Regions from separate parts of the Actinoallomurus sp. CA-142502 genome, predicted to be linked through region 2. Evidence: riboswitches for the same ligand, from Rfam matches in the RefSeq annotation. Region 2 holds a riboswitch; each other region holds the start of a gene.
The links. A riboswitch is a leader RNA that binds a small molecule or an ion and turns the genes downstream of it on or off. The one in region 2 is predicted to bind ZMP and ZTP.
Positions count from the first base shown of each region.

Region 1: it holds a riboswitch for ZMP and ZTP, as region 2 does, so the genes downstream of both, glyA (serine hydroxymethyltransferase) here and ACQEV1_RS33830 (phosphoribosylaminoimidazolecarboxamide formyltransferase) in region 2, are expected to answer to the same signal.
Region 3: it holds a riboswitch for ZMP and ZTP, as region 2 does, so the genes downstream of both, ACQEV1_RS18730 (bifunctional 5,10-methylenetetrahydrofolate dehydrogenase/5,10-methenyltetrahydrofolate cyclohydrolase) here and ACQEV1_RS33830 (phosphoribosylaminoimidazolecarboxamide formyltransferase) in region 2, are expected to answer to the same signal.

Region 1 is NZ_JBNJMY010000001.1:5,211,932-5,221,403, reverse strand. Features, by position in the region: gene pgl (6-phosphogluconolactonase) at 1-717, shown strand, start outside; gene ACQEV1_RS24860 (Lrp/AsnC family transcriptional regulator) at 726-1,178, opposite strand; gene ACQEV1_RS24855 (LysE family translocator) at 1,285-1,902, shown strand; gene ACQEV1_RS24850 (class I SAM-dependent methyltransferase) at 1,880-2,638, opposite strand; gene ACQEV1_RS24845 ((2Fe-2S)-binding protein) at 2,695-3,381, shown strand; gene ACQEV1_RS24840 (ATP-dependent Clp protease proteolytic subunit) at 3,404-4,030, opposite strand; gene ACQEV1_RS24835 (carboxymuconolactone decarboxylase family protein) at 4,151-4,738, shown strand; gene glyA (serine hydroxymethyltransferase) at 5,048-6,313, opposite strand; ZMP/ZTP riboswitch at 6,334-6,416, opposite strand; gene ACQEV1_RS24825 (DUF5655 domain-containing protein) at 6,435-6,851, opposite strand; gene ACQEV1_RS24820 (RNA polymerase-binding protein RbpA) at 6,977-7,348, opposite strand; gene secG (preprotein translocase subunit SecG) at 7,431-7,673, opposite strand; gene tpiA (triose-phosphate isomerase) at 7,803-8,609, opposite strand; gene ACQEV1_RS24805 (phosphoglycerate kinase) at 8,612-9,472, opposite strand, start outside.
Region 2 is NZ_JBNJMY010000001.1:7,171,582-7,181,053, forward strand. Features, by position in the region: gene ACQEV1_RS33805 (thiolase C-terminal domain-containing protein) at 1-210, shown strand, start outside; gene ACQEV1_RS33810 (DUF6351 family protein) at 296-2,392, shown strand; gene ACQEV1_RS33815 (DUF6194 family protein) at 2,383-2,868, opposite strand; gene ACQEV1_RS33820 (TetR/AcrR family transcriptional regulator) at 2,941-3,600, opposite strand; gene ACQEV1_RS33825 (amidohydrolase family protein) at 3,705-4,688, shown strand; gene ACQEV1_RS33830 (phosphoribosylaminoimidazolecarboxamide formyltransferase) at 4,728-5,876, opposite strand; ZMP/ZTP riboswitch at 5,908-5,992, opposite strand; gene ACQEV1_RS33835 (acetate--CoA ligase family protein) at 6,003-8,123, opposite strand; gene ACQEV1_RS33840 (acyl-CoA dehydrogenase family protein) at 8,120-9,280, opposite strand; gene ACQEV1_RS33845 (TetR/AcrR family transcriptional regulator) at 9,436-9,472, shown strand, end outside.
Region 3 is NZ_JBNJMY010000001.1:3,855,742-3,865,213, reverse strand. Features, by position in the region: gene ACQEV1_RS18745 (DEDD exonuclease domain-containing protein) at 1-1,413, shown strand, start outside; gene ACQEV1_RS18740 (rhomboid family intramembrane serine protease) at 1,422-2,168, shown strand; gene ACQEV1_RS18735 (Lrp/AsnC family transcriptional regulator) at 2,226-2,513, shown strand; gene ACQEV1_RS18730 (bifunctional 5,10-methylenetetrahydrofolate dehydrogenase/5,10-methenyltetrahydrofolate cyclohydrolase) at 2,536-3,393, opposite strand; ZMP/ZTP riboswitch at 3,417-3,501, opposite strand; gene qcrB (cytochrome bc1 complex cytochrome b subunit) at 3,594-5,285, opposite strand; gene qcrA (cytochrome bc1 complex Rieske iron-sulfur subunit) at 5,377-6,438, opposite strand; gene qcrC (cytochrome bc1 complex diheme cytochrome c subunit) at 6,431-7,258, opposite strand; gene ctaE (aa3-type cytochrome oxidase subunit III) at 7,264-7,923, opposite strand; gene ACQEV1_RS18705 (hypothetical protein) at 8,232-8,639, shown strand; gene trpD (anthranilate phosphoribosyltransferase) at 8,666-9,472, shown strand, end outside.

The DNA.
Region 1 (9,472 bases), 2.0 Mb from region 2:
GCCGCGCGGCTGGTGACGCGGCTCGTGGACGCGCAGTCCGCGGGCGGCGGCGCCCACGTCGTCCTCACCGGGGGCGGCGTGGGCACCGCCGTCCTGGCGGAGCTGGCCGCCGCACCCGCCCGCGACGCCGTCGACTGGCAGAACGTGGACATCTGGTGGGGCGACGAGCGATACCTGCCCTCCGGCCACGAGGAGCGGAACGAGACCGGCGCGCGTGCGGCCCTGCTCGACCACGTCGACGTGGACGAACGCCGCGTACACCCGATGCCCGCGTCCGACTCGGGGCTCTCCCCCGAGGACGCCGCGCGGAAGTACGCCGAGGCGCTGCGGAAGGCCACCCGCCCGGACGATCACGGCGACGTGCCGTCGTTCGACGTGCTCATGCTCGGCCTGGGCCCGGACGCGCACGTGGCGTCGCTGTTCCCGGGCCTGCCCGCGCTGCGGGAGAGCCGCCCGGTCGTGGCCGTGCACGGGGCGCCGAAACCCCCGCCCACCCGCCTGAGCCTGACCCTCCCGGCGCTCCGCAGCGCCAGAGAGGTCTGGATCATCGCGGCGGGCGAGTCGAAGGCCAAGGCCGCGCGACTGGCCCTGTCCGACGCGGACCCCGCCGAGGTGCCGGCCGCCGGTGCCCGGGGAAAGCAGCGAACGCTGTTCGTACTCGACCGGGCCGCCGCCGGCGAGCTGCCGCCGGACATCTCCCGGCCCGCGTCCCGCTGACGCGGCGCTCAGGTGGGGAGCGGCCGGTCGTTCACCACATGCTTCATGACGAGCGTGGAGTTCAGCCGCTGCACGCCAGGGAGGGCGGACAGGACGTCGTCCTCCAGCTCCTGGTAGGCGGTCAGGTCGGCGGTGACGACGCGCAGCAGGTAGTCGGGGTCGCCGAACAGCCTCTGGGCCTGTACGACCTCCGGCACCCGGGCGACCGCCTCCTCGAAGCCGAGCAACGTGTCGCGATCCTCCTGCCGCATGGTGACGAAGACCAGCGCCTGGAAGGTCAGGCCGAGCGCGCCGGCGTCCACGATCGCGCGGTAGCCGACGATCGTTCCGTCGCGTTCCAGCTCCCGTAGACGGCGATGGCACGGCGAGACGCTCAGTCCCACCCGCGCCGCCAGCTCCGTGATCGTCGCACGGCCGTCTTCCTGTAGCTCGGCAAGGATCTTCCGGTCGATCGCGTCCACACAGAAGATTCTTCCAGAATCCGCCGCTCAGCCAGCAGAAGTTGGAAACACTTCCGCGCCGATCGCACGTATTCTCCTCATCGACAGCCGCGATCGGAGAAGACTCATGGCCGTAAGCTCCGTGCTCGCCTTCTGGATCGTCGCGCTGCTCCTCATCGTGGTGCCGGGCGCGGACTGGGCGTTCACCATCAGCGCGGGGCTGCGCGGCCGCTCCGTGCTTCCCGCGGTGGCCGGGCTGGTCGTCGGCTACGCCGCCGTCACCCTCATCGTCGCGGCGGGGGTCGGCGCCCTGGTGGCGGGGTCACCGGCCGCGCTGACCGGTCTCACGCTCGTCGGCGGCCTCTACCTGATGTGGCACGGCGCGACGACGTTCGCCCGCCCCTCCACGCCCGGCACGAGCGGCCACCGCCTGACCGGAACCGACCGGGCCGTCTTCGTCCGCGGCATCGGCGTCAGCGGGCTCAACCCGAAGGGCTTATTGATCTTCCTCGCCCTGCTGCCCCAGTTCACCGATCGCGACGGCGGCTGGCCCATCGCCGGGCAGATCGGCGTGCTCGGCCTGACGTTCATGGTGACGTGCGCGGTGTTCTATCTCTGCCTCGGCGCCCTCACCCGTACCGTCCTGTACGGCCGGCCGGCCGCCGCGCACCTCATCGGCCGCCTCTCCGGGACCGCCATGGTCGCCGTCGGCGCCTGGCTGATCATCGATCGGCTGTCGGGCTGACGCGGCGCAGGAGCGTGATCATGCGCCAGGCGTCCGGGGAGTCCAGCGACACCCCGGCGTCGAAGTCGCCGTACCGGGCCTCGACGGTGAGGCCGCCCGCGAGGCGGATGGCGGCCTGGAGCTCGGTCGCGGTCCAGAAACGGTAGGGCACGACGCCCTGGATCACGTCGCCGCCGTCGATCGCGATGGTCACCCGGTCGCGGACGACCTGGGTGATCGGGTCCAGCTCGTCACCGGGCTCTCCCCAGCGTACGTGCGCGCTCACGCCGTCCTTGCTGACCGTCCAGGCGTTGGACACGCGCGGAGTGTCGCTGAGGCGGTCGGCCGGATGGCTCATCTCGATGACCGCGAGCCCGCCGTCGGCCAGGTGCTCGCGGACGTGGGAGAGGTACGCCACGAAGGCGTCCAGCGTCATGAGATGCGCGGTCGAGTCGAGCATGGTGACGACCAGGTCGAACCGGCGGCCGAGCCGGAACCCGGTCATGTCCGCCTCCACGACCTCCAGCGGGAGGCCCTCCCCCTGCGAGCGCGCGTACGCGCACATCGCCGGGCTCAGGTCCAGCGCGGTGGCCGCGACGCCTCGGCGGGCGAACTCCCGCGCGTGTTCGGCCGGCCCGGCGGCCAGCTCCAGCACCGTACGGACCGGGCCCGCCCAGGCGAGCAGGGCGTCCACCTCGGCGCTCACGTCGCGGAAGGAACAGGCCAGCTCGTACGCCCGGGGGTGGTCATAGATCACGGCTCAATCGTCCCAGAGTTGACCGGCCGGGCCGTACCCGGCAGGCTCGGGCGGTGATGAAGGACCGGCCAGACCCCACGGCGGCGCTCGCCGACGTGGCACGGATCGGCCCGTTCTTCTCGGTCGACACCGACCCCGGCATCGCGGGCCATCCGCTCTGGCGGCCGTTCACCGAGCTGGCGGGGCGGGCCCTGCCGGATCAGATCGCCGCCGTCCGTGCGCGGCTGGGCACCGGTGAGGAGCGCGTCGCGGCCTCACTGCTGTTCCAGGGGATCGCGGGCCGGCTGTGGTCGCCGGTGCTGGCGGCGGCCGTGGAGCACGGCGTGCTCCCCGACCTGGACCCGGCCCGTACGTACTGGCGCGCGGCCTCGCCGGGGCCGGTGCTGCTGGCGGCGCCGGAGCCGCCGGGGCTGGTCGCTGACGCCTCCGCCGTGCACCGCGTCGTGGTGGACCGTCATCTGCGCCCGCTGGTGAGCGCGCTCCGCGAGGTGACTCCGGTCGCCGAGGGCCTGCTGTGGGGCAACGCCGCCTCGGCGCTGGCCGGAGCGCTCACCGTCCTGGCGGGAGCGCGCCCCGGAAGCACCGCACCTGCCGACCGGCTGGTACGGGAGTTGCTGGAGGTACCGCCCCTGCGCGGCACGGGCGAGCTCGGGCCGCGGGGCTTCCAGCGGCGCAGCTGCTGCCTGTACTACCGCGTACCCGGCGGTGGCCTCTGCGGCGACTGCGCCTTACGAGAGCCGTGACCGGCGCCGCCCCGACCGGCGATCACGGGCGGTCGCCGGCGATCGCGTGGATGAGGCCGTACTCCCGCGCCTGCTCGGCGGTGAACATGCGACCCTCGCGCGCGTCCTCGCGGACCTCGTCCACCTCGCGGCCGGTGACCTCGGCGAGCCGGAGGTAGAACGCGTCCACCTTCCGCCGGTGCTCCTCCTCGCGGATGGCCACGTCGGAGGCGGCACCGCCGGCCTCGGTGCGCGGCTCGGTCAGCAGGAGGGTCGCGTGCGGGGTCATCTCGCGGCTCCGCCCGGCCGCCAGGATCAGCAGCGCCGGCCCGCCCGCCTGGCCGATCACCACGACGTTCACCGCGCAGGACAGGACGCCCATCGTGTCGGCCACCGCGAACGCCGCCTCGAGGTCGGCGTCCGGGGCGCGCAGGTGCAGGGCGATCGGCTCGTCGCCACTCCCGTCCAGCATGATCAACCGTGCGGACAGGTCGGTGGCGAGGTCGCCGTCGATCCGGCCGTTCGCCAGCACGATGCGCCGGTCGTACAGCAGGTCGGCGGCGCTCGGCCCGGCGTACGCACCCCGCTGGGGCAGGTCCCGGGGATCGCCCTGGGGCTCCCGCCGCGACGGCTCCCATGGGAACTCGGGCGGAAACGACGGCATCGTCATGGTGACCATCCCTCTCATCCGGCCGGCAGGTTCCGCCCTCGACGATAGTCCGGCTCCCGGCCCCCATGCCCCCTCGCCGTACCCGGATCGGCCGCGCCGCGCCGCGATACGGTGCTGTCCGTGATCGACGAGCCGCGTCTCCCCTCCCTGCATCCCGACGATCTGAACGACGAGCAGCGTGACGTCTACGAGGCGATCGTCGGCGGTCCCCGCCCGGCGAACGTGTTCTCCTTCGTCGATGAGGAGGGCCGGTTGCTCGGCCCGTTCAACGCGATGCTCTACAGCCCGGCCGTCGGCGATCCGCTGCAGGAGCTGGGCGCCGCGCTGCGGTTCCGGACGAGCTTCACCGCCCGCGAGCGAGAGATCGCGACGCTCGTCGTCGCGGCACAGTCCCGCTCGGAGTACGAGTGGTACGCGCACGAGCGCGCCGGCCGCCGGGCGGGGCTGACCGAGGACGAGCTGACCGCCCTGCGAACCGGCGGCGACCCGGTCCTGGCCGACGCGCGGGAGCGGATCGTTCACGAGACGGCCCGCGCGCTCGCCGCCGACGGTGACCTGTCCGCCCCGATGTACGCCGAGGCGACGGCGTCCCTGGGCCGTACCGCCGTGGTGGAGCTTGTCACCCTCGTCGGCTACTACTCCGCGCTCGCGTTGCAGCTGCGCGTGTTCCGTGTCGGCGTCCCGGACGGCGAGGCGCCGTCCTTCTGAGCCCCCGCCCGGCACGCAGGAAGCTCGAGACGATCGCGACGGTGTCGTCGGGACGCTCGAAGTGCGGCATGTACCCTACGCCGTCGAGCAGGCGCAGGTCGGCTCGGGGAGAACACGGCGCGACGAGCGTGACCGGGACGGTCGACGCCGAGCGCGTCCAGCAGGTCGATGGGCGCCCCGCGCGGCATGCTCTCCGGTACCGCGTCCTACGACCACCACGCGGTCACCTCGATCGTCCGCCGGGTCCTGAACGCCGGCCGATGGCCGCGCGGCGCGGACGGCGGACCCGTCCGCGCCGCGGCCCACGCGTCAGCGGACGGGCGCCCAGCCGGGCATCGGGAAGCCCTTCAGCAGGTTCTGGATCTCCCCCGCGATCGCGTCGAGCGCGGGTCCGTCCTCGGCCGACGCGACCGCGCGGTCGATCCACTCGGCGACGGAGGCCATGTGCTCCTCGGTGAGGCCGCGGGTCGTGACCGCCGCCGTGCCGAGGCGGATCCCCGACGGGCTCCACGGCTTGCGCGGATCGAAGGGCACCGTGTTGAAGTTGAGCTCGATTCCGGCCAGGTCGAGCGCCTTGGCCGCCGGTTTGCCGGCGATGTCCTTGTTCGTCAGGTCGACCAGGATCAGGTGGTTGTCGGTGCCGCCGGACACGAGGTCGAAGCCCCGGTCCGTCAGCGCGGCCGCGAGGGCCTTGGCGTTCGCGACGACCTGCTGGGCGTAGGTGCGGAACTCCGGCCGGGCGGCCTCGTTCAGCGCCACGGCGATCGCCGCGGTCGTGTGGTTGTGCGGGCCGCCCTGCAGCCCGGGGAAGATCGCCTTGTCGATCGCGGTGGCGTGCTCCTCGGTGGTCAGGATCATCGCGCCGCGCGGGCCGCGCAGGGTCTTGTGGGTCGTCGTGGTGATCACGTCGGCGTGCCCGGCCGGGGACGGGTGCGCTCCCCCGGCGACCAGACCCGCGATGTGCGCGATGTCGGCGACGAGGACGGCGCCGGTCTCCCGGGCGATCTCGGCGAACGCGGGGAAGTCGATCGTGCGCGGGATCGCGGTGCCGCCACAGAAGATGACCTTCGGGCGCTCCTTGCGCGCGAGGTCGCGTACCTGGTCCATGTCGACCCGCCCGGTCGTGCGGCCGACACCGTAGTGGACCGGGCGCAGCCACTTGCCGGTGATCGACACCGGCGACCCGTGCGTCAGGTGACCGCCGTGGGCGAGCTCCAGCGACAGGAAGGTGTCACCCGGCTCCATGAACGCCAGGTGCACGGCGAGGTTGGCGGGCGAGCCGGAGTACGGCTGGACGTTGGCGTGCGGGACGCCGAAGAGCGTACGGGCGCGTTCGCCGGCCAGTTCCTCGATCGGGTCGACGACCTGCTGGCCCTCGTAGTAGCGCTTGCCCGGATAGCCCTCGGAGTACTTGTTGGTCAGGACCGAGCCGGTGGCCTCCAGCACGGCGGGTGAGACGTAGTTCTCCGACGCGATGAGCCGGACCTTGTCGTGCTGACGCGTGGCCTCGGCCTCGATGAGCTCGGCGACCGCGGGGTCGGCGTCGGTGAGATGCGACAGCGGCGGTTGGTGCATGGGGATCCTCCCTTGGCAGGAGAGGACACCCAGGCGCGCGGTGCCGTACTCTTCGCTCCCCGGTGGTGAACTCCACCTCGATGCGCCAGTCGCGAGGCCACCCATGGTAGCCGCACGCGGATCAGTCGGTGGCCGCGTCGAAGGACTCGGTGAGCCAGGCGCACACCTGCTCGTCCACGTCGGCGGGGTCGATCAGCTTGATGACGTGCATCGTACGGTCACCGGAGACGAGCAGACGGCGCGCGATGCGTGCGTGCTCGACCGGGCGGGGCAGGAACAGCCAGAGGTTCAGCGACCGCGCTTTGGGCCGCACCTCGGCGAGCTTGCGGTCGCTCTTCAGGAACACCCCGACGCCGACCGCGTCGGCGTGGAAGGGGCCCAGCGTGGCCAGGTGGCCGACCAGCCGGTCGTAGATCTCCCGGTAGGTGTCCGGCCAGGGGGCGAAGCACTCCTCGACCGTGCAGCCGGGCACGCACACGTGCGACTGCCGGGCGCGCCCGAACTCACGGTCGCACCGCGGGCAGGTCCACCGGCCCATGGCCACCTCCGTGACGGCGACGGCCCGGCGTACGCCGAGGCGTGCGCCGGGCCGGTCGCGGACGTGCCTGTCCCGCTCGGACTTGTCCCGAAGCTCCCGTCCGTGACGGGGCTTCGAGTCAGGCCCTAGTTGCGGGCGCGCTCCATGGCCGCCTGGATGGCGGCGCGCTCGTTGCGGAGCTTGGTGAGGGCCTCTTCGAGAATGGCCTCACCGTCGGCGTCGCTGCGCCGCTCCTTGACGTACGCGAGGTGCGTCTTGTACGGCTCGTTGCGCGGGGGCGCAGGGGGGTTCTGGGGGTCCTTGCCGGCGGGGAAACCGCAGCGAGGGCAGTCCCACTGGTCCGGTACGGCGACGTCGGTCGCGAAGCTCGGCCGGGATTCGTGCCGGTTCGCGCAGTAGAACGTCACCCACACCCGGGGTGCCGCCTCACCGCGCTCGGCCTCTCCCATCGGGCCGGCGCCGACGCGGCTGCCCCGAATGGCGTTGCCACTACCCACGGAGTACTCCTCGTTATTCCTGCCGTCGCGACGAGGACGCGACGGCCGTCAACACTGCCTGGCCGGTATGCCTGTGCGCGGATCAGCCGTGGTGGCCGTGTGCGAACAACAGGCCCAGGGCGATGATCGACAGAAACCAGATGATGCCCGTGCCGATCGTGAGCCGGTCGAGGTTGCGCTCGACCACGGACGACCCGCCCAGCGAGGAGCTGATACCGCCGCCGAACAGATCCGACAGGCCACCGCCCTTGCCCTTGTGGAGGAGGACGAGCAACACCATCAGCGCGCTCGTGATGATGAGGACGATGGAAGTTCCGATGATCACAGCAGTTCAGCGCTTTCGTGATTCACCCCGCCGGGCGCGGGGAATAGTCGCGTATTCAGGTCATCCGTTCCGAGGGTACGTCACTACCCCCGCCTGTCTCAGCAGAAACGCTCAGTCCGGCGACGGAGATCAGACGAGCCGCTCACGGAACCGGCAGATCTTGATGAACTCTCCGGCATCGAGGCTGGCGCCCCCGACGAGGGCCCCGTCGATGTCGGCCTGGGCCATGATGCCGCCGATGTTGTCACCCTTGACGGAGCCGCCGTAGAGGACACGCACCTGATCGGCGAGATCTCCACTGTACAGCTCGGCGAGGCGTGTGCGGATCGCGCCGCACACCTCCTGCGCGTCGTCGGGGGTGGCGACCTCACCGGTGCCGATCGCCCAGACCGGCTCGTAGGCGATGACGATCTGCCGGGCCTGCTCCGCCGGCACCTTCTCCAGGGCGCCGTCGAGCTGGCCGAGCGTGTGCGACAGGTGCTCGCCCGCCTGGCGGATCTCCAGGCCCTCGCCCACGCACAGGATCGGCGTCAGCTCGTGCTTGAACGCCGCCTTCACCTTCGCGTTGACGAGCGCGTCGTCCTCGTGGTGGTACTCACGGCGCTCGGAGTGCCCGGCGAGCACGTAGGTGCAGCCGAGCTTGGCGAGCATCGCGGCCGACACCTCGCCGGTGTAGGCGCCCTTCTCGTGTGCCGAGACGTCCTGGGCGCCGTACTTCAGCACCAGCCGGTCGGCGTCCACCAGCGTCTGCACGCTGCGGATGTCGGTGAACGGCGGGAGCACCACGACGTCGGCCGCTTCGTAGTCGGCCTCCTTGAGGCCGAACGCCAGCTTCTGGACGTGCGCGATCGCCTCGAGGTGGTTGAGGTTCATCTTCCAGTTGCCGGCGATGAGGGGCTTGCGGCCCCCCTCGCCGGCGGCACTCTTCGGCGCCACGGTCAGTCCTCCAGAGCGGCAAGGCCGGGCAGCGACTTACCCTCGAGGTACTCGAGGCTCGCGCCGCCGCCGGTCGAGATGTGCGAGAACCCGTCTTCGGGCAGACCCAGCTTGCGTACGGCCGCCGCCGAGTCACCGCCGCCGACGACGGTGAACGCGTCGGAGGCGATCAGGGCCTCGGCCACCGCACGGGTGCCGCCGGAGAAGGCGTCGAACTCGAACACGCCCATCGGGCCGTTCCAGAACACGGTCGCCGCGTCGGCGAGCTTGCTCGCGAACAGCTCACGGGTGCGCGGCCCGATGTCGAGGCCCTCGCGGTCGGCCGGGATCGCGGTCGTGTCGACGACCTCGTGCGGCGCGTCGGCGGCGAACCCGGTCGCGGCCAGCACGTCGACCGGCAGCACGAGCTCGACACCGCGCTCCTCGGCCTCCTTGAGGAAGCCGCTGACCTGGTCGAGCTGGTCATCCTGCAGGAGCGAGTTGCCGACCTCGTGGCCCTGGGCCTTGAGGAAGGTGTAGGCCATACCGCCGCCGATCAGGAGACGGTCGACCTTGCCGAGCAGGTTGGCGATGACACCGAGCTTGTCGGAGACCTTCGCGCCGCCCAGCACCACGGCGTACGGGCGCTTGGGGTCCTCGGTGAGCTGCTTGAGCACCTCGACCTCGGCGGCGACCAGCCCGCCGGCCGCGTGCGGGAGCCGCTGCGGCACGTCGTAGACGCTGGCGTGCTTGCGGTGCACCGCGCCGAAGCCGTCGCCGACGTACAGCTCGGCGAGACCGGCCAGGGCGTCGGCGAACGCGCCGCGCTCGGCGTCGTCCTTGCTGGTCTCCCCCGCGTTGAAGCGGAGGTTCTCCAGCAGGGC
Region 2 (9,472 bases):
GGCGGCCGGCTGCCGATGAACACCAACGGCGGCGGCCTGTCGTACACCCACACCGGCATGTACGGCATGTTCGCGATGCAGGAGTCGATCCGGCAGCTCCGCGGCGAGGCCGCGGCCCAGGTGCCCGGCGTCGAGGTCGGCGTCGTCCTCGGCAATGGCGGAATGTTCATGTCCGCCGCCACACTGGCGCTCGCGAACCGCCTGCCCTGACACTGATTCCCGGCCTCCGCCCGTGCGGCGGCGGCCGTCCCCCCGGCGCCGCGCCCCGCGGCGCCCCGAGTGAGCGGAGTGGCCCGTGGCAGATCGACGACGGCACCTCGCCGTCGCCTGCGTCGCGCTGGCGACGGCGTTGCCTCTCGTACCGGCGGCGGCGAACGCGTCGCCGGCCGCGCACGCGCGCCTGACCATCACGTCCGTGTCCAACCCCCGGCCGGACCTCGTCAGCGGCGGCCAGGTGCTGATCCGGGTCGTCCCGGCAGGCACCCGGCCGACGACCGTCACCGCGAACGGGCACGACGTCACCTCGGCGCTGCGCCGGGAGCCCGACGGCAGCCTCCTCGGCACGGCCGGCGGCCTCCGCGACGGCACGAACACCATCGAGGCACGGCAGGCCGGCGCCCGGGCCACGCTGCGCGTCGTGAACCACCCGATCACCGGGCCGGTCTTCTCCGGCCGGCAGCAGCTCCCGTTCTACTGCGAGACCCAGGCGTTCGGCCTGCCGGCGGCCACCCAGCCGTACTGCTCGGCGCCCACGCAGGTCGGCTACCAGTACCGGACGACCGCCGGGACGTACGCGCCGCTCGCCGATCCCTCCGCGCGGCCCGCCGACCTGGCCACCGCCACGGTCAACGGCGCGAAGGTCCCCTACATCGTGCGGGTCGAGCGCGGCACGATCGACCGCGCGGTGTACGAGATCGCGGCGCTGTACGACGGCACGGCGCCCTCGCCGACCACGCCGGACCGCGGCTGGAACGGCCGGCTCGTCTACACCTTCGGCGGCGGCTGCAACGCCGGCTACCACCAGGGCCGCTCGACCGGCGGCGTGCTGGACGACCTGTTCCTCGGGCAGGGCTACGCCGTCGCCTCCTCCACCCTGAACGTGCTGGACAACAACTGCAGCCCGATCATCTCGGCCGAGGCGGCGATGATGGTCAAGGAGCACTTCGCCGAGACGTACGGGCCGATCGCCCACACCATCGGCTGGGGCGGCTCCGGCGGCGCGATCCAGCAGTACGACATCGCCGAGAGCTACCCGGGCGTCGTGGACGGCATCATCCCCGGTGTCTCCTTCCCCGACCCGCTGACCACGCTCGGGCCGGTGACGGACTGCCGGCTGCTGGACCGCTTCTTCGGCGGTGCGGGGGCCGCGTTCACCGACGCGCAGAAGAAGGCGATCGCCGGGTTCAACGACTTCACCACCTGCCCGTCGTGGGACCAGACGTTCGCCAGCCGCGCCACCGCGACGGACAGCTGCGACTCGGCCATCCCCGTCTCCGCACGCTGGAACGCGGTGACCAACCCGTCCGGCGTCCGGTGCAACGCGGACGAGCAGTTCGCCGACCAGCTCGGCCGCGACCCGCGGACCGGATTCGTACGCAGCACACTCGACAACGTCGGCATCCAGTACGGCCTGGCCGCGCTGAAGGCGGGGACGATCACCCCGGCCCAGTTCACCGCGCTCAACACCTCGATCGGCGGCCTCGACTACACCGGCAAACCGGTGGCGGCCCGCACCGAGGCCGACCCGAAGGCGCTCGCGGCGGCGTACGCGAACGACATCGTCAACTCCGCGGCGCAGGGCCTGCGGCAGACGCCGATCATCGACCAGCGCACCGACCTCGACCTGGCCGGGCCGGGGAACGACATCCACACGACCGAGTGGTCGTTCGTCATGCGGCAGCGCCTGCTGCGGTCGAACGGCACGGCGGCCAACCAGGTCATCATCGAGAGCGACACGACCCCGGCCCAGGTCGCGGCCGCGTCGGCGTACGAGCTGGACGCCATGGACCGCTGGCTCACCGCCATCGACGCCGACCGCTCGGGCCGCGACCCGCGGCACAAGGTCCTCGCGGACCGGCCCGCCGACCTGGCCGACGGCTGCTACCTGACCGCCGCGGACCGGATCCGTGAGCCCCTCACCTACCCGTCCGGCGGACAGTGCGGCGCGCGGTACCCGGTGGCCGCCGACGCCCGCATGGTGGCCGGGGAACCGCTCGCCATGGACGCCACGAAGTGCGCGCTGAAGCCCCTGGACTTCCGCGACTACCCGGTCACCTTCACCGCGGACGAGCAGCGGCGGCTGCGAGCGACGTTCCGCACGGGCGTCTGCGACTACGACCGCCGGCCCCCGGGATGGCGGAAGCCCGCCGGCACCTGGCTGAGCTACCGCTGAGACCCGGTCCCCCGTGCGGTGCGGCGTTGATACGCGCGCACCGCACGGGCGTGGGCATCAGTGAGGAGTTTCCGCGCCTGCTCCGCGGTCCGCTCCCCGGGGTTGAGGATGGCGACCCACGACTGGGCCGCGTACACCGGATGCGGCATCAGTGTGTCCACGGCGGTGTGATCGACGTCCACCGACCGTGCCGGGTGGCCGAACAGCTCCTCGAACGCGGTGCGGCCGACGGCGATGTTGAGGCGGAAGACGCCGGGGCGGTTCAGGTCCGAGGCGGTGTCGAAGCCGTCGTAGTCCTTGGTGACGATCGTGGCGAAGGGCATCCGGCGGTCGGGGGGCGTGTCGCCGTCGGGGTCGTGGAAGAAGAACGTGTCGCCCCAGGCGATCTCCGGCGCTCCGGTCTCCTCACCGGCGGTCTCGGCGACGACACCGGGCAGAGCCGTCACGAACGCGATGATCTCTTGCTGTGATTCCATACATTCGAGCGTCTCATTGAAACTCCCTGTGAGACTTACGTCGAAAATCCCCAGGAAAACCGCGCCAGACCCTCAATACCGAGACGCGCCGGCGGCCAGGCCCCCGAGGACCAGTTCCAGTTTGGCCGACAGCGCGGGGCCGAGTTCGAACGGTGCCGGCCGGCCGGTGACCTGTGGCAGGGCCCAGCGACTGACGGTGTCGGCGTAGCAGGATGAGAGCACCTCGGCGACCGTGTGGGCCGGTGCCGTCGTGCTGAACTCCGCCCGGTCCTGACCCAGCTGCACGACCGCCCGGAGCGACTCGAAGGTCGGGAACGGCTCGCCGGCGTCACCGATCTCCGTCATCCGGCCCTGAACCAGCACGATCGTCAACGGGACATCGGACTCGCTGAGCCGGCCGAGCACGGCGAACTGCCGCCGGAGCAGCTCCGCCGCGGGCACCGGGGGGCCGTCCCCCTCCGCGGCCGCGTCCGGCAGGGCGGCGGCGAGCCGCTCACCCCGCTCGGCTCGCCAGGCCGCCAGGATCGCCTGCTTGGCGGGGAAGTGGTTGAACAGGGTTCGGCGGGCGATGTCCGCTCGGCCCGCGATGTCGTCCATCGTCGTGTGGGCGTACCCGCGCGCGGAGAACAGCTCCAGCGCGGCCTCCAGGATGCGGCGCCTGGTGCGCTCACGCTGCCGGGCCCTGCGGTCCGCGGCCGGGGGCGCCTGAATATCGCCGGCGACGTTGTCCATCTCCCTCATCATCCCAGGTGATGCCGACCATCGCGGCACAGACTGCACCCTAGTGCAGCATTGCACTAAGGTGCAGTTATCTCCGACGAGGGAAAGGAGTCGCGGTGTCGGCTCACAGCTCGGTCATCGACTTCCACGCGCACTTCGTGCCTGACTTCTACCGGGACGCCGCCGTGAAAGCCGGGTACGGGAACCCGGACGGCATGGCGGGCTTCCCGCACTGGAGCGTGGACGAGGCGCTGGCCATGATGGACCGGTGCGGGGTCGCCGTGGCGGTGGCCTCGGTGTCATCGCCCGGAGTCCATTTCGGCGACGACGCCGCGGCGCGGCACCTGGCCCGCAGCGTCAACGAGTTCAGCGCGACCGTGAGGGACGAGCACCCGGACCGGTTCGCCTTCCTGGCCTCCCTGCCGCTGCCGGACGTCGAGGGCGCACTGGCCGAGATCGACCACGCCTACGACGTGTTGCACGCCGACGGCGTCACGCTGAAGACGAACGCCCGCGGACTGTACCTCGGGGATCCGGCGATGGAGCCGGTTCTGGACGCCCTCGACCAGCGGCGCGCGCTCGTCGTCCTCCACCCGACGTCGCCGCCCGGCTGGGAGGCGGTCTCGCGGGGCTGGGGGCGGCCGATGATCGAGTTCCCGTTCGACACCACGCGGGCCGTCGCCGACCTCCTCCTGCGCGGCGGGCTCATCCGCCATCCGGGCATCCGGATGGTGGTTCCGCACGGCGGCGGTGCCCTCGCGGCGTTCGCCGACCGCATCGACGAGTTCACGCGCATCTTCGCCGTCGCCGACGGCCCCGACGTGGCCGGCCAGCTCCGGAACCTGTACTACGACCTCGCCGGTTTCCCGGTCCCACGGCAACTGCCGTCGCTGCTGGCGATGACCGATCCCTCTCACCTGCTGTACGGAACGGACTGGCCGTGGACGCCCGAGCCGGTCATCGCCGCCGCCACCTCCGGGATCCAGGCGAGCCCGCTCCTCGACCAGGACCAGGTCACCGCGATGATGACGACGAACGGTCTCCCCCTGCTCGACCGATTCGGCGCCGATGAGAGCGCGTCGTCGGATCCCGCGGCATAAGACGTCCGCTCCGTACCACGATGAGGCCGTCCGCCCGGTTCAGTGGTGGAAGAGCCGGAGCCCGGTCCGTACGAGCGCGATCCCGTGCTCGCGGCAGGCGTCGGCGACCTCGCCGGAGCGGATCGAGCCGCCCGGCTCGGCGATGTACGCCACGCCGTGGCGCCGGGCGTGGTCGACGTTGTCGCGGAAGGGCAGCGCGCCGTCGGAGGCGAACGCCACGCCGGTCAGCCGGCGCGCCCACTCCTCGCGGTCGGCCGCGGTGAGGGCGGCGACCGGCCCGGCCAGCGCCTCGGTCAGCCGTCGTTCCTCGTCGGGGGTCAGGCCGCCCTCGGCGTACCGGATCCGCCAGTTGAGGCGGTCCTGCGCCCGGGTTCCCGGCGCGAAGGCCAGGCCTCGCACCGCCGGATGCCTCCGTAGCCACCAGAGGTCGGTCTTGCGCCCGGCCAGGCGGGTGCAGTCGACGCGCGACTGCTGCCCCGCGCCGACCCCGAGAGTCATGCCGTCGCGCACGTAGCAGACCGCGTTGGACTGGGTGTACCGGAGCACCACGAGCCCGAGCAGGAGGTCCCGCACGGCCGTCTCGGGCTGCGCCGCGTCGCCGGCCGGGTCGAGCAGGTCGCGGGAGATCGGTGCCTCGTCGCGGTCCTGCGTCAGTTGGACGCCGAAGACCTCCCTGGTCTCCCGGGACGGCGGGACGAACGCCTCGTCGGCCTCGAAGACGACGAAGCGGCCCTTCTTCTTGCGGCTCAGGGCGGCCACGGTGCCGGGAGCGTAGCCGGGTGCCACGATGCCGTCGCTGAACACCGGGCCCAGCGCGTCGGCGAGTTCGGCGTCGACCGGGTGCGACACCGCCACGAAGTCGCCGTAGGAGGATCGGGGGTCGGCGTCCCGGGCCCGCAGGTAGGCACTGGTGAGCTCCCCGGGGCGGTCGAGCCCGTACGGCTCCGCGGCGACCGCGTCGAGCGGCCCGGACACGGCCGCCCCGGCCGGCGAGACGTGCTTGAAGGACGCGGCCGCCGGGCGGCCGAGCACCCGGCTCGCCTCCCGGACGAGCTGCCACCCGGACAGCGCGTCGAGCAGGTTGATGTAGGAGGGGGTGCCGTTCAGCGGCCGGAGCGGCGTGCCGCCGTCCCCTGCCGGTACCGCCCGCGCCTCCTGGTGCGGGTTGATCCCGTAACGAAGCTCCACGCCGTGGCCTCCTCAGCGGTCGATGTCGCTGATGGAGCGCCCAGGCGGTCGGTGCCCGCATCCGTGTCCGGCCGCTCCCCGGTGGTGATCCACCTTCGCCAGTCACGGCCGCCGCCAGCGTACCGGTCACGTGCGCCAGGTCACCAGGGCGTCCAGTGCCTCGATGTGGGAGCCGCGGACGAGCAGCGGGTTGATCTCCAGCGACTCCAGGTCGTCGCCCAGCGCGCCGGCGAGGTCCGCGACGCGGGTGATGACCTCGGCGAGTGCGTCCAGGTCGGCCGGTTCGGTGCCCCGCGCGCCCGTCAGGAGCTTCGCGCCGCGCAGCTCGCCGAGCGCGCGGCGGACCTCGGCCGCGTCCACCGGCAGCAGGCGCAGCACCGAGTCCTTCAACACCTCCACCCACACGCCGCCGAGCCCGACCGCCAGCACGAGGCCCCAGGCGGGGTCGCGCACGACGCCGGCCAGCAGTTCGACGCCGCCCTCGCGCTGCGGCTGGACGAGCGTGCCCAAGCCGGTCGCGCCGACGGCCGCGAGGATCTCCCGGTGCGCGCGCCGCACGTCGTCGGCGGAGCCGAGCCCGAGGCGTACGCCGCCGACGTCGCTCTTGTGGCCCAGACCCTCCGCGGCGGCCTTGAGCACGACCGGGTAGCCGAACCGCTCGGCGGCGGCCACGGCCGTCTCCTCGTCCGGCGCGAGTTCGGACGGCACCACGGGCACGCCCGCCTCCGCCAGGAGCGCGGAGGCCCGGTGCTCGGCCCACACACCGGTCCGCTCGCCGCGCATCACGGGAGGCGGCGTCGTGGCGCGCGGGCGCACGGCGGCCCGCTCGCGTACGGCCGACCAGCGGACCGCGGCGCCGATGGCCGACATGCCGTGCTCGATGCCGCCGACGACGTGCGGGTACCCGGTGCGCTCCTGGATCGTACGGGCGAAGGAGCCGACGTCGGTCAGCACGTTGCCGACGATGACGACCGGGCGCGGCGACTCCTCGATGATCCGCGTGCTCTTCTCGTACAGGCGGAACACCGGCTCCGGGTCCGGCGGCTCACCGCGCGGCAGGTCGGACAGGAGCATGACGACGTCGATGCCCGGATCCTCGGCGACGATCCGCAGCGCGCGGGAGAGCAGGGTGCGGTCGACCACGACGTACCCGGTCACGTCGAGCGGGTTCGCCGGGCGGCCGAAGTCCGGCATGATCTCGGTCAGCCGGGCGACGGTCTCCTCCGCGAACGCGGGCAGTGCCAGCCCCTCGTCCTCGGCGCGGTCGGCGATGATCTCCGAGGCGCCGCCCGAGGGCGTGACGACGCCGAGCCGGGGCCCCGGCAGCGGCCCGGACGACGCGAGCAGCCCGGCCGTGATGATCAGGTCCTCCAGCGAGCGGACGCGTATGACGCCGAGCTGCCGGAACGCCGCGTCGATGACGGCGTCGTCGCCGACGAGCGCGCCGGTGTGCGCCTGTGCCGTACGGGAGGCGAGCCCGCTACGGCCGATCTTGAGCGCGACGATCGGCTTGCCCGCCGCCAGCGCGCGGCGCGCCACCCGGGCGAACTCCTCCGGCCGGCGGATCGACTCGAGGAAGAGCGCGATGACGCGGGTCGCCGGGTCGTCCACGAGGTGGTCGATGACGTCGGTGACCGAGACCACGGCCTCGTTGCCCATGGAGGTGAGCAGGCTGAGGCCGATGCCGCGGGCCTGACTGAAGGCGAGCACGGAGCTGGCCAGCGCGCCGCTCTGCAATACGACGCCGACCGAGCCGCGCAGCAGCGGCGGCGGGATCGGCAGGCCGTACGGGGTGATGCCGGCCTCGGAGCGAGCGCGACCATCAGAGGTGTTGATGTAGCCGTTGCCGTTCGGCCCGAGCACCGTGAGGTTGTTCGCCCGGCAGAGGGCGGTGAGCTCCTCCTCGCGCTTGCGCCCCTCCGCCCCGGTCTCGCCGAAGCCCGCGGTGAGCACGACGTAGTGGCGGATGCCGAGCCGCGCCCCTTCCTTGAGCACGTCGAGCACGACCGGAGTCGGCACCATGACGTAGACGAGGTCGACGCGTTCGGGCAGGTCGCTCAGGCTGCGGTACGCCCGTTCGCCGTGCACGACCTCGGTACGCGGGTTGACGAGGTAGACGGGACCGGGGAAGCCGTGCCGCCGCAGGTTGGCGAAGGTCGCCACCGACCAGCCCGACTTGTCGGTGGCGCCCACCATGGCGATCGAGCCGGGCGCGAACAGACCTCGTACGCCCTCGCCGGCCGTCATTCGCCGATGCCGCCGAGGCGAACGTGCCCCTTCAGGAGGTTGCGCGCGATCGTCCGGCGCTGGATCTCGTCGGTGCCCTCGTAGATGCGCAGCAGCCGCAGCTCGCGGTACCAGCGTTCGATCGGCAGCTCCTTGGTGTACCCCATGCCGCCGTGGATCTGCAGGACGCGGTCGACGACCTTGTTGGCCATCTCCGCGCCGTTGAGCTTGGCGATCGAGGAGGCGTGCCGGGCGTCGAGGCCGTTCTGGACGCGCCAGGCGGCGTACAGCGTGAGCCACTTGGTGGCCTCGATCTCCACCTGCGAGTCGGCGATCTGCCACTGGATGGCCTGGTACTCCCCGATCAGGTGGCCCATCGACTTGCGCATGCCGGCGTAGTCGATCGCCATCTGCAGGAGGCGCTCGGCCGACCCGATGGCCCGCGCCGGGATCATGAAGCGGCCGTTCCTGATCCACTGCATGGCCAGTTCGAAGCCCTTGCCCACCTCGCCGAGCACGTTGTCGTGCGGCACGCGTACGTCGTCGAAGACCAGGGAGGCCGGACCCCACTCGCCCATCGTCGCGATCGGCTCGGACTTCCAGCCCATGTCACGGTCGACGAGGAAGCAGGTGACACCCGCGTCGGGGACGACCGCGAAGACCATGACGAAGTCGGCCTCGTTGCCGTTCGTGATGAAGGTCTTCTCGCCGTTGATGACCCAGTCGCCGCTCGCGTCCTTGACCGCGCGGGTGGTGATGTTGCGGGCGTCGGAGCCCGCGCCGGGCTCGGTGATGGCGAAGCAGGACCGCCGCTCCCCCTCGATCGTCGGGATCAGGTAGCGCTGCTTCTGCTCCTCGGTGCCGGCGTAGAGGATGTTGTCCGCGCTGCCGCCGAAGGTGAAGGGCACGAACGTGCGGCCGGTCTCGATCGCGAGGATCGCCGACATGAGCGCGCCCGCGTTCAGGCCGCCGTACTCCTCGGGGGTGTTGATCCCCCAGAAGCCGGCCTTCTTGGCCTTGCGCTGCAGCTCCTTGATCACGTCGGGGGCGAGGCCGGGGCGGCCGGCGCGCTCGTTGCGCAGCACCTCGTCCTCCAGGGGCATGACCTCTTTGCTGACGAAGCTGCGGACGGTGTCGCGGATCTGCCGCTCCTCGTCGCTGAGCGAAAAGTCCACCATCGGACGCCCCTCCACCTGGAAAACATTTCTAGAACGAGACTCTAAAACCAGCCTGCCCGCCGCCCCGGAAGGTGTCAAGACCGCAGGAGAGGACCTGTTCGGGCCGATTTTGGAATACGGTTCCGTAACCTGGGAGGGACGACACGAGGTGTGTGATGGCACGCAAGACGAACAGCCGCCCGAGCGCGAACG
Region 3 (9,472 bases), 3.3 Mb from region 2:
ATGGGCTTCCTCAAGGCCGCGTGCGCCGCGCAGGAGCGTCCCTGGCCCGCGCCGGCCGTCGTCGACACGGCCGACCTGGCGCGGCGGCTGCTCACCCGCGACGAGGTGCCCAACTGCAAGCTGTCCACGCTCGCCCGGTTCTTCCGTACGGCCACCGAGCCGTGCCACCGGGCCCTCGCCGACGCCAAGGCGACGGTCGACGTGCTGCACGGGCTGTTCGAGCGCGCCGGCGCGTTCGGCGTGGAGTCGCTGGAGGAGCTGATGAGCTTCTCCCGGGCCCCGACGCCGGAGCAGCGGCGCAAGCGCCACCTCGCCGACGCGGTGCCGGCCTCGCCGGGCGTCTACATCTTCGAGGACGCGCGCGGCGAGCCGCTCTACGTCGGCAAGAGCGGCCGGTTGCGCACGCGCGTCCGCTCCTACTTCACCGCCTCCGAGACGCGCCGGGGCATCCGCGAGATGATCGGCATCGCCGAGCGGGTGCGCACCATCGTCTGCGCCAGCGCGCTGGAGGCCGAGGTGCGCGAGCTGCGCCTGATCGCCGCGCACAAGCCGCGCTACAACCGCCGCTCGCGCCATCCCGAGCGCGCCGTGTGGCTCAAGCTGACCTCCGAGCCGTTCCCCCGGCTGTCCATCGTCCGCGAGGTGCGCGACGACGACAGCGTCTACCTGGGCCCGTTCGGCAGCACGCGCGTCGCCGAGGAGGCCCGCGCGGCCGTGCACGACGCCGTGCCGCTGCGCCAGTGCACGCAACGGCTGACCGTGCGGGTGATCTCCGAGGGCCGGGCCGGCACGTGCGTGCTCGGCGAGCTCGGCCGGTGCGGGGCTCCCTGTGAGGGACGGCAGAGCCCCGAGGCGTACGCCGAGCACGCCGCCCACGCCCGCGCGATCCTCACCGGCGACGTCCGCCCGGTGGTGACCGCGGCGCGCGCCCGCATCGACCGGCTCGCCGAGCAGCTCCGCTACGAGGAGGCCGCCGCCCTCCGCGACCGGCTGGCCGCCTTCGTCCGGGGGGCGGCGCGCTGCCAGCGGCTGTCCTCCCTCGCCGGCATCGCCCAGCTCGTCGCCGCCCGGCCCGCCTTCGACGGCGGCTGGGAGCTGCACGTCGTACGGCACGGCCGGCTCGCCGCCGCGGGCACCGTCCCGCCCTACGCCCATCCGATGCCCTACGTCGAGGCGCTCGTCGCCACGGCCGAGACCGTACGGCCCGGTCCGGGCGCCGCGCCGCGGGCCTCCGCGGAGGAGATGGAGTGCGTCCTGCGCTGGCTCGACTCCCCCGGCGTACGCCTGGTCGAGGTGGACGGCACGTGGAGCTGCCCGGCCCACGGCGCCGAGAGCGTGCGGCGCTGGATCGACGACGCGTATCGCGACACCGATTCCCGTATGGTTGACCGGGCCGGACGGCCGACGCGTTAGGAGTGGGAGTGGCGCTGCCGCTGTACGACAACCAGCCGACACGGCGCGCGCCGCTGGTCACCTATCTCCTCATCGCGGTCAACGTCGTCGTCTTCCTCCTCTCGCCGATCGCCTCGATCGGCCACGGCGGCGAGAGCCGTCTCCAGCGCAACTGCGAGCAGACGACGTTCCTGCTCAAGTACGGCGCGATCCCCAAGGAGATGATCGACGACCGGCAGGCGCCGGTGCCGGACGAGGTCGCCTCCGCCTGCCACCCCGCGCCGTACCACAAGCGCCCATGGCTGTCCGCGCTGTCGTCGATGTTCCTGCACGGCGGCGTCACGCACATCCTCGGCAACATGGTCTACCTGTTCATCTTCGGCGCCGCCACCGAAGACCGGCTGGGCCGCCTGCGGTTCCTCCTCTTCTACCTGCTCGTGGGCTACATCGCGGCGTACGGCTTCGCCGTGACCTACCCCGGCTCGATGACGCCGCTGGTGGGGGCCTCGGGGGCGATCGCCGGCGTGCTCGGCTCCCACCTGGTGCTCTACCCGCGCTCGAAGACGATCGCGCTGGTCCTGTCGTTTCTGCCGTTCCGGCTGCCCTCCTGGACCCTGCTGGTGCAGTTCTTCGTGTTCCAGTGGTTCAGCCTCGGCGACCAGAGCCAGACCGCCTATGTCGCGCACATCTACGGGTTCGTCGCGGGGATGATCTGCGGCCTGCTCGTACGACGAGGCGGCTTCGCCCGCAAGTCGGCGGCCCTCAGCTGGCGGTGAAAACCGCTCTACTAGGCTTTCCGCCACGGCCGGCTCGACCTATCGCAGGAGGACCTCTTGATCACCGCCATCGTGCTCATCAAGGCCGACGTCTCGCGCATCCCCGAGGTCGCCGAGACCATCGCCGGGCTCGAAGGGGTCAGCGAGGTCTACTCGGTGACGGGCGAGTTCGACCTGGTCGCGCTCGTGCGGGTCCGCCAGTACGAGCAGATCGCCGACGTCATCCCGGGCCGCCTCAACAAGGTCGCCGGGGTCACGCACACCGAGACCCACATCGCCTTCCGCACCTACTCCCAGCACGACCTGGAGGCCGCCTTCGCGCTCGGCCTCCCCGACGCCGACTGAGCCCCTGCCGCTCGACGGTCGGTCAGGCGGGCAGGCTTCGCTCCGCCGCCTCGACGGTCTGTTCGAGCAGGACGGCGATGGTCATCGGGCCGACGCCGCCGGGCACCGGGGTGATGAGGCTCGCGCGGGTCCTCGCCGTCTCGAAGTCGACGTCGCCGACGTTGCCCGCGTTGTAGCCGGCGTCGATGACGACCGCGCCGGGCTTGACGTCCTCGCCCCGGACGAACCTCGGCCGTCCCACGGCCGCCACGACGACGTCCGCCTCCCGCACGAGCGCCCCCACGTCGGCGGTACGGGAATGGCAGTACGTGACCGTCGCGTCGCGGCCGAGCAGCAGCATCCCGGCCGGCCGGCCCAGGATGGCGCTCCGGCCGACGACGACCGCGTGCCGGCCCGCGAGGTCGACCTCGTACTCCTCCAGCAGCCGCATGATCCCGCCGGGCGTGCAGGACACGAAGCCCGGCAGGCCGAAGCTCATCGCGGCGAAGGACCGCATGGTGACGCCGTCGACGTCCTTGGCCGGGTCGATCGCCTCGAACGCGGCCCGCTCGTCGATGTGCGGCCCGGCCGGATGCTGCAGGAGGATGCCGTCCACGCCCGGGTCCTCCGACAGAGCGGTGATCGTGGCGACCAGCTCTGCCGTCGTCGTGGCGGCCGGCAGCGGAACGTGGCGGGAGGTGATGCCCACCGACTCGCACCGGGCGCGCTTCATCCGGACGTAGGTCACGGAGGCGGGGTCATCGCCGACCAGCACGGTGACCAGGCACGGGGCCGTGCCGCGCCGCCGGGTGACCGCCGCCGCGCGTGCGGTGGTGCGCTCGGTGATGCGACGGGCGAGGGCGGTGCCGTCCATGAGACGGGCGCTGTGCGTCGTGGACATCGGGTCGCTCCTGGGTGTCACGGTGGATCGGCCCAGGCGCACGGCACTCGGTGTCCGGGCCGCTCCCCGGTGGTGACTCCACCTTCAGCGCCAGTCACGGCCCGCAGGGCACAAGCGTAGCCGTTCCCGCCCCCGAGCGGCCCGCTCACGGCCGAAGGCCCGCCACCGCGATGCGGTGACGGGCCTTCGGGACGTACGGGTCAGCCGCGGCTGAGCTCGCGGTGTTCGCCGCCCTCGGTCTCCGGGTGCTTGACGACGGCGTCACCGTCGTCGTCGCCCGGCGCACCGGGCTCACCAGGGCCGTGACCGGCCGCGTGACCGTTGCCGATCGGGATGTCGTCGGCCGCGAAGGCGCCGTTCAGCGCCCGGCGGGCCCGGCCGAGCGGACCGCGGGAGGCCGGCGACGGGATGCCGTTCTCGTCCTCCTCCTGCCCCGCGATGAGCGCCGGCGCCGCCGGCTTGCTCGCGAGGACCGCCTCGGCGTCGTCCTTGACCGGCTCGTGGACCTCGATGAACTCGCCGCTCGGCAGCATCTTGATGATGCCGGACTCGACGCCGTGGCCGTACTCCGCCGCGTCCTTGCGCTGCAGGCCCAGGCAGATGCGCTTGGTCACGATGTAGGCGATGACCGGGCCGATGAAGACCGCGAAGCGGAAGAACCACGTCGTCTGGTACAGCGAGATGTGGAACTTGTCGGCCAGGACGTCGTTGCCTCCCGCCAGCCACAGCAGCCCGTAGAAGGCGACGGCGGCCATGCCGACCGCGGTGCGGAACGGCGCGTTACGCGGCCGGTCGGCGATGTGGTGGATGCGCCGGTCGCCGGTCGCCCACTGCTCGACGAACGGCCAGACGGCGGCCCCCGTCATGATCAGGCCCAGTGGCACGAGCGCCGGCACCAGGACGTTCCAGGAGACCGTGTGGCCCCAGAGGTTCGTCTCCCAGTTGGGCATGATGCGCAGCGCGCCCTCGAGGAAGCCCATGTAGAAGTCGGGCTGTGAACCGGCCGTGATGGAGTCCGGGGTGTACGGACCGAACAGCCAGATCGGGTTGATCTGAGCGAACGTCCCCAGGAGGGCGACGACCATGAAGGTGAAGACGAAGAACGCGGTGGTCTTGATGAGGAACACCGGGTAGAACGGCTTGCCCATCACGGACTTCTCCTCCCGGTTCTTACCCGGGAACTGCGTGTGCCCCTGGAACCACAGGATCATGAAGTGCGCCGCGACCAGCGCCAGCAGGATGCCCGGGATGAGGAGCACGTGCACGGTGTAGAGCCGTGGGATGAAGTCCTGGCCGGGGAACTCGCCCCCGAAGGCGAAGAAGTACAGGTAGCTGCCGACGATCGGGATCGACTGCAGCACGCCCTGGGTGATGCGCAGACCCGTGCCGGACAGCAGGTCGTCCGGCAGTGAGTAACCGAACAGGCCCTCGAGGATGGCCACGGTGAACATCGTGATGCCGATGAGCCAGTTGATCTCACGCGGCTTGCGGTAGGCGCCGGTGAAGAAGACCCGGAGCATGTGCGCCATGATCGACCCGAGGAACAGGATCGCCGACCAGTGGTGGATCTGGCGCATGAGCAGGCCACCGCGGACGTCGAAGCTGATGTGCAGCGTCGAGCTGTACGCCTCGCTCATGCTGACGCCGTTGAGCTTCGTGTAGCTGCCGTGGTACACGACCTCGGACATGCTCGGTTTGAACCACAGCGTGAGGAAGGTGCCGCTGAGCAGCAGGATGATGAACGAGTACAGCGCGATCTCGCCCAGCATGAACGACCAGTGGTCGGGGAAGACCTTCTTCATCTTGCCGCGGAGGAACCCGGCGGTGGCGAAGCGTTCGTCGGCGAAACCAATCGCGCCGTCGATGGCCTTGGGAGGTGTCGTCGTGCTCATTTCGCCGCTCCTCGCTCGCCGCGCGGTTCACCGATCGGTGCGTGCCGCGAGCCGTCGCATCGGATGCGTGCAGGGGTGAGGGTCATGTCGTTCATACCTTCGGCCTCCCGCGTTCCCAGAAGCTCGGGCCGACCGGCTCGTGGAAGTCACTCGCGGCGATGAGGTAACCCTCGGAGTCGACGCCGATGGGCAACTGCGGAAGCGGACGGGCCGCCGGGCCGAAGATGACCTTGGCGCTGTCAAGCGCGTCGAAGGTCGACTGGTGGCACGGGCACAGGATGTGGTGCGTGGTCTGCTCGTACAGGGCCGCCGGGCAGCCCACGTGCGTGCAGATCTTGGAGTAGGCGACGATGCCGCCCACGTTCCAGTTCTCCCGGCCCTTCTTGACCTTGAGCTGGTCCTCCGGGAGGTTCAGCAGCAGGACCGTGCTCGTCGCGATCTCATTGAGGTTGTCCTCGGAGCCCTCCGGGACGACCGTGATGATGCCGCCCGGAGAGTTGAAGTCGGCCGCCTTCAGCGGCTGCCCGGTGCCGTCGACGACGAGGCGGGTGCCCTGCTTCCAGGCCGTGTGGCGCAGCTTCTTCTCCGGCAGCGGGCCGAGGTCGCGCAGCAGGATGAGCGGGAGCAGGCCGAGCGGCGCGGCGGCGAGCAGCAGCGTGCGGCGCAGCAGCCGGCGCTTGAGCAGGCCGCTCTCGTCGGTGCCCTCCTGGAAGTACTGGTTGAAGACCTGGCGGTCCTCCGGCGTCGAGGACAGCGCGTGCCGCTCCTGGACGATCTCCTTGGTGGTCACCAGGTGACGCACCCAGATGGTCATCCCGACCGCGAGCCCGAGGAAGACGACCGTCAGCGCGGTGCCGAGGGTGTAGTTCGACCGGGCGGCCCGGTCGATGTTGCCCACGTGGCCCGGCCAGACGGCGTAGAACACGATGAACGCGATGCCGGCCAGGAAGCTGAGCGTGAAGAAGGCGGCCGCGACGCGCTCGGCCTTGCGTGCCTTCGTCTCGTCGAGCACGTAGGCGTTGCCGCCCTCCTTGGCCTTCTCCTCGGGAAGCAGCTCCTGAGTGCCGGCCGGCGACGGGGTGCCGATCACACGCTTGGGTACGCGACTCTCCTCTTCCGGGGTCGCGCCGCTGGTCTCGTTGTTGTCAGTCATTGTGCTTCTTCTTGGGCTTCCTGGCGGTGAGCCACGCGGCTGCGACGACCATCAGACCGATCCCGACCAGCCAGCCGGCGAGGCCCTCGGCCACCGGGCCGACACGGCCCAGGCCGTTGCCACCCGGGTTCACTTCACTGCGGGTCTGCGTGACGTACGCGATGATCGCGCGCTTCTGCGCCGGCGTGATGGTCGTGTCGTTGAAGACCGGCATCGCCTGCGGGCCGGTCACCATGGCCTCGTAGATCTGCGTGGGCGTCGCCTTGTCCAGCGGCGGGGCGTACTTGCCGCCCGTGAGCGCTCCCCCGGACCCGGCGAAGTTGTGGCACTGGGCGCAGTTGGCGCGGAACAGCTTGCCGCCGAGCGCGGCGTCGCCGGTCTTCGGGTCGACCTGGTCGCTGGAGGGGACCGCCGGCCCGCCGCCGAGCGAGGCGATGTACGCCGCGATCTGGCGGGTCTGCTCCTCGTTGAAGACCGGCTTCTTACGCGGAATCTGCGCGCCGGGGTTCATCGCGGGCATCCGGCCGGTACCGACCTGGAAGTCCACGGACGCCGCGCCGACGCCGATCAGACTGGGCGCCGTGCGCGTGCCCTGGGCGTTCGCGCCGTGGCAGCTCGAGCAGGTCTGGTTGAAAAGCTCCTTGCCCTTGGCGATGTCCTGCGCCGACGCCTGGGTGTCAGACGCCTGCGCGCGATCGCCTCCCGAGGAGACACCGGCGTACGCGACAGCGATGATCGCGAGCGCGGCCAGCACGACGGCGTAGCCCGCCCACGGGCGCCGGCGCCATGCGGTGAACCATTTCACGGAAGAGGGTCCCATCTGGATCATTGCAACAGCTCGATGATGTAAATCGTGAAGAACAGCCCGACCCACACCGCATCGACGAAGTGCCAGTAGTAGGACACGACGATGGCGCTGGTCGCCTGCTCGTGCGTCCAGCGCTTCGCGGCGTACGTCCGCCCGAGCATGAACAGGAACGCGATGAGGCCACCGGTCACGTGCAGACCGTGGAAGCCCGTGGTCAAGTAGAAGACCGATCCGTACGCGCTCGACGAGATCGTGGTGCCCTCATGGATCAGCGAGCGGTATTCGTTGAGCTGCCCGGCGACGAACACCGCGCCCATGAGGAACGACAAGAAGTACCACTCGCGCAGGCCCCACTTGCGCATGTTCACGATGCTTCCGAGGCGCCCGACCTGGCCCCGCTCGGCCGCGAACACACCCAGCTGGCACGTCACACTGGACATCAGCAGGATGAAGGTGTTCACCGACGCGTACGGGACGTCGAGGTTCGCCTCCGGCCACTTGCCGCCGTCTCCGACGGTCACCGACCGGATCGTGAAGTACATCGCGAACAGCGCCGCGAAGAACATGAGCTCGGACGACAGCCACACGATCGTGCCCACACTCACGAGGTTGGGCCGGTTGGCGCGGGTGCGGGGTGCTGCGCTGTCAGTCGCGGATACTGTTGCCACGGCAAGCATTATTACGGCACCTGCCGAGTAGGTGACGCAGGACCCCCCATCAGGCGCGCCCCGATCGCCGCCACGAGGGCTCTTCCAGGCGGTTTTCGCCGGAACATTCCGTTGCGGGCCGGTCCTGGCGCCCGGCCGGTCGTACGGGCCGTGTCGCGCCCGGTAGCATCGCTACGTGCGCGGGGCGTCATCGCCTGATCGGTGATCACCCGGCTCGCAGGCGCCGGCAGTGCGGCGGCGCGACCATGTCCTTTCGGAAGGGGGAGGCGCATTCCCTCCTCGGCCTGACCGCCGGGGCCTCCGCGCCGCAGTCCACGATGAAGATCCTTGTTTACAGCCACGACGCGAACACTCGTACGCAGGTGCGCCTCGCGATCGGCCGGCGGCCCGCCGCCGGGCTCCCGGAGGTGGAGTACGTCGAGATCGCCACCGAGCCCGCGGTCTTCGCCCGTCTCGACAAGGGCGACATCGACGTTGCCGTGCTCGACGGCGAGGCGCAGCCCGCCGGTGGCATGGGCATCTGCCGCCAGGCCAAGGACGAGATCTACAACTGCCCGCCGATCATGGTCCTGATCGCCCGCCGCGACGACGGCTGGCTGGCCACCTGGTCGCGCGCCGACGCCGTCGCGAGCCAGCCCATCGACGCCGTCGCCCTCGCCGAGGGCGTGGCCGAGCTGGTGCGCAAGCGGCAGGCCGGACCCGGCTCCGAGCTGTCCCGCCGATAACCCGATAGCCGCCAGGGAGCGTCCGGATGGACCCGCGTACGACGTGGCCCGCCCTGATCGACGCGCTGCTCAACGGGCAGTCGCTGTCGGCGGACGAGACCACTTGGGCGATGCAGGAGATCATGTCGGGCCAGGCCAGCGACGTTCAGATCGCGGGCTTCGCGGTGGCGCTCCGGGCGAAGGGCGAGACGGTCGCCGAGGTCACCGGCCTCGCGACGGGCATGCTGGCCCACGCCACGCCGATCACCGTCCCCGGCCCGGCGGTCGACCTCGTCGGCACGGGCGGCGACCAGGCCCACACGGTCAACATCTCGACCATGGGCGCGATCGTCGCCGCCTCCGCGGGCGCGCGGATGGTCAAGCACGGCAACCGGGCCGCGTCCTCCTCCTGCGGCGCCGCCGACCTGCTCGAAGAGCTCGGCGTCGTGATCAACCTGTCGCCGGCCGCCGCGGCCCGTGTCGCCGACGAGATCGGCATCACGTTCTGCTTCGCGCCCCTGTACCACCCGGCCCTGAAGCACACCGCGCGTACGCGCGGCGAGCTGGGCACCCCGACGATCTTCAACTTCCTGGGCCCGCTGGCCAACCCGGCCCGCCCCACGGCCCAGGCGGTCGGGGTGTACCACCCCCGCATGGCGGGCGTCATCGCGGGCGTCTTCGCCGAACGCGGCTGCTCGTCGCTGGTGTTCCGCGGCGACGACGGCCTGGACGAGCTGACCACCACCTCGACGTCGGTCGTGTGGGTGGTCCGCGACGGCACGGCGACCGAGACCGTCTTCGACCCGGCCGACCTGGGCATCCCCCGCGCGACCCCGGACGACCTGCGCGGCGCG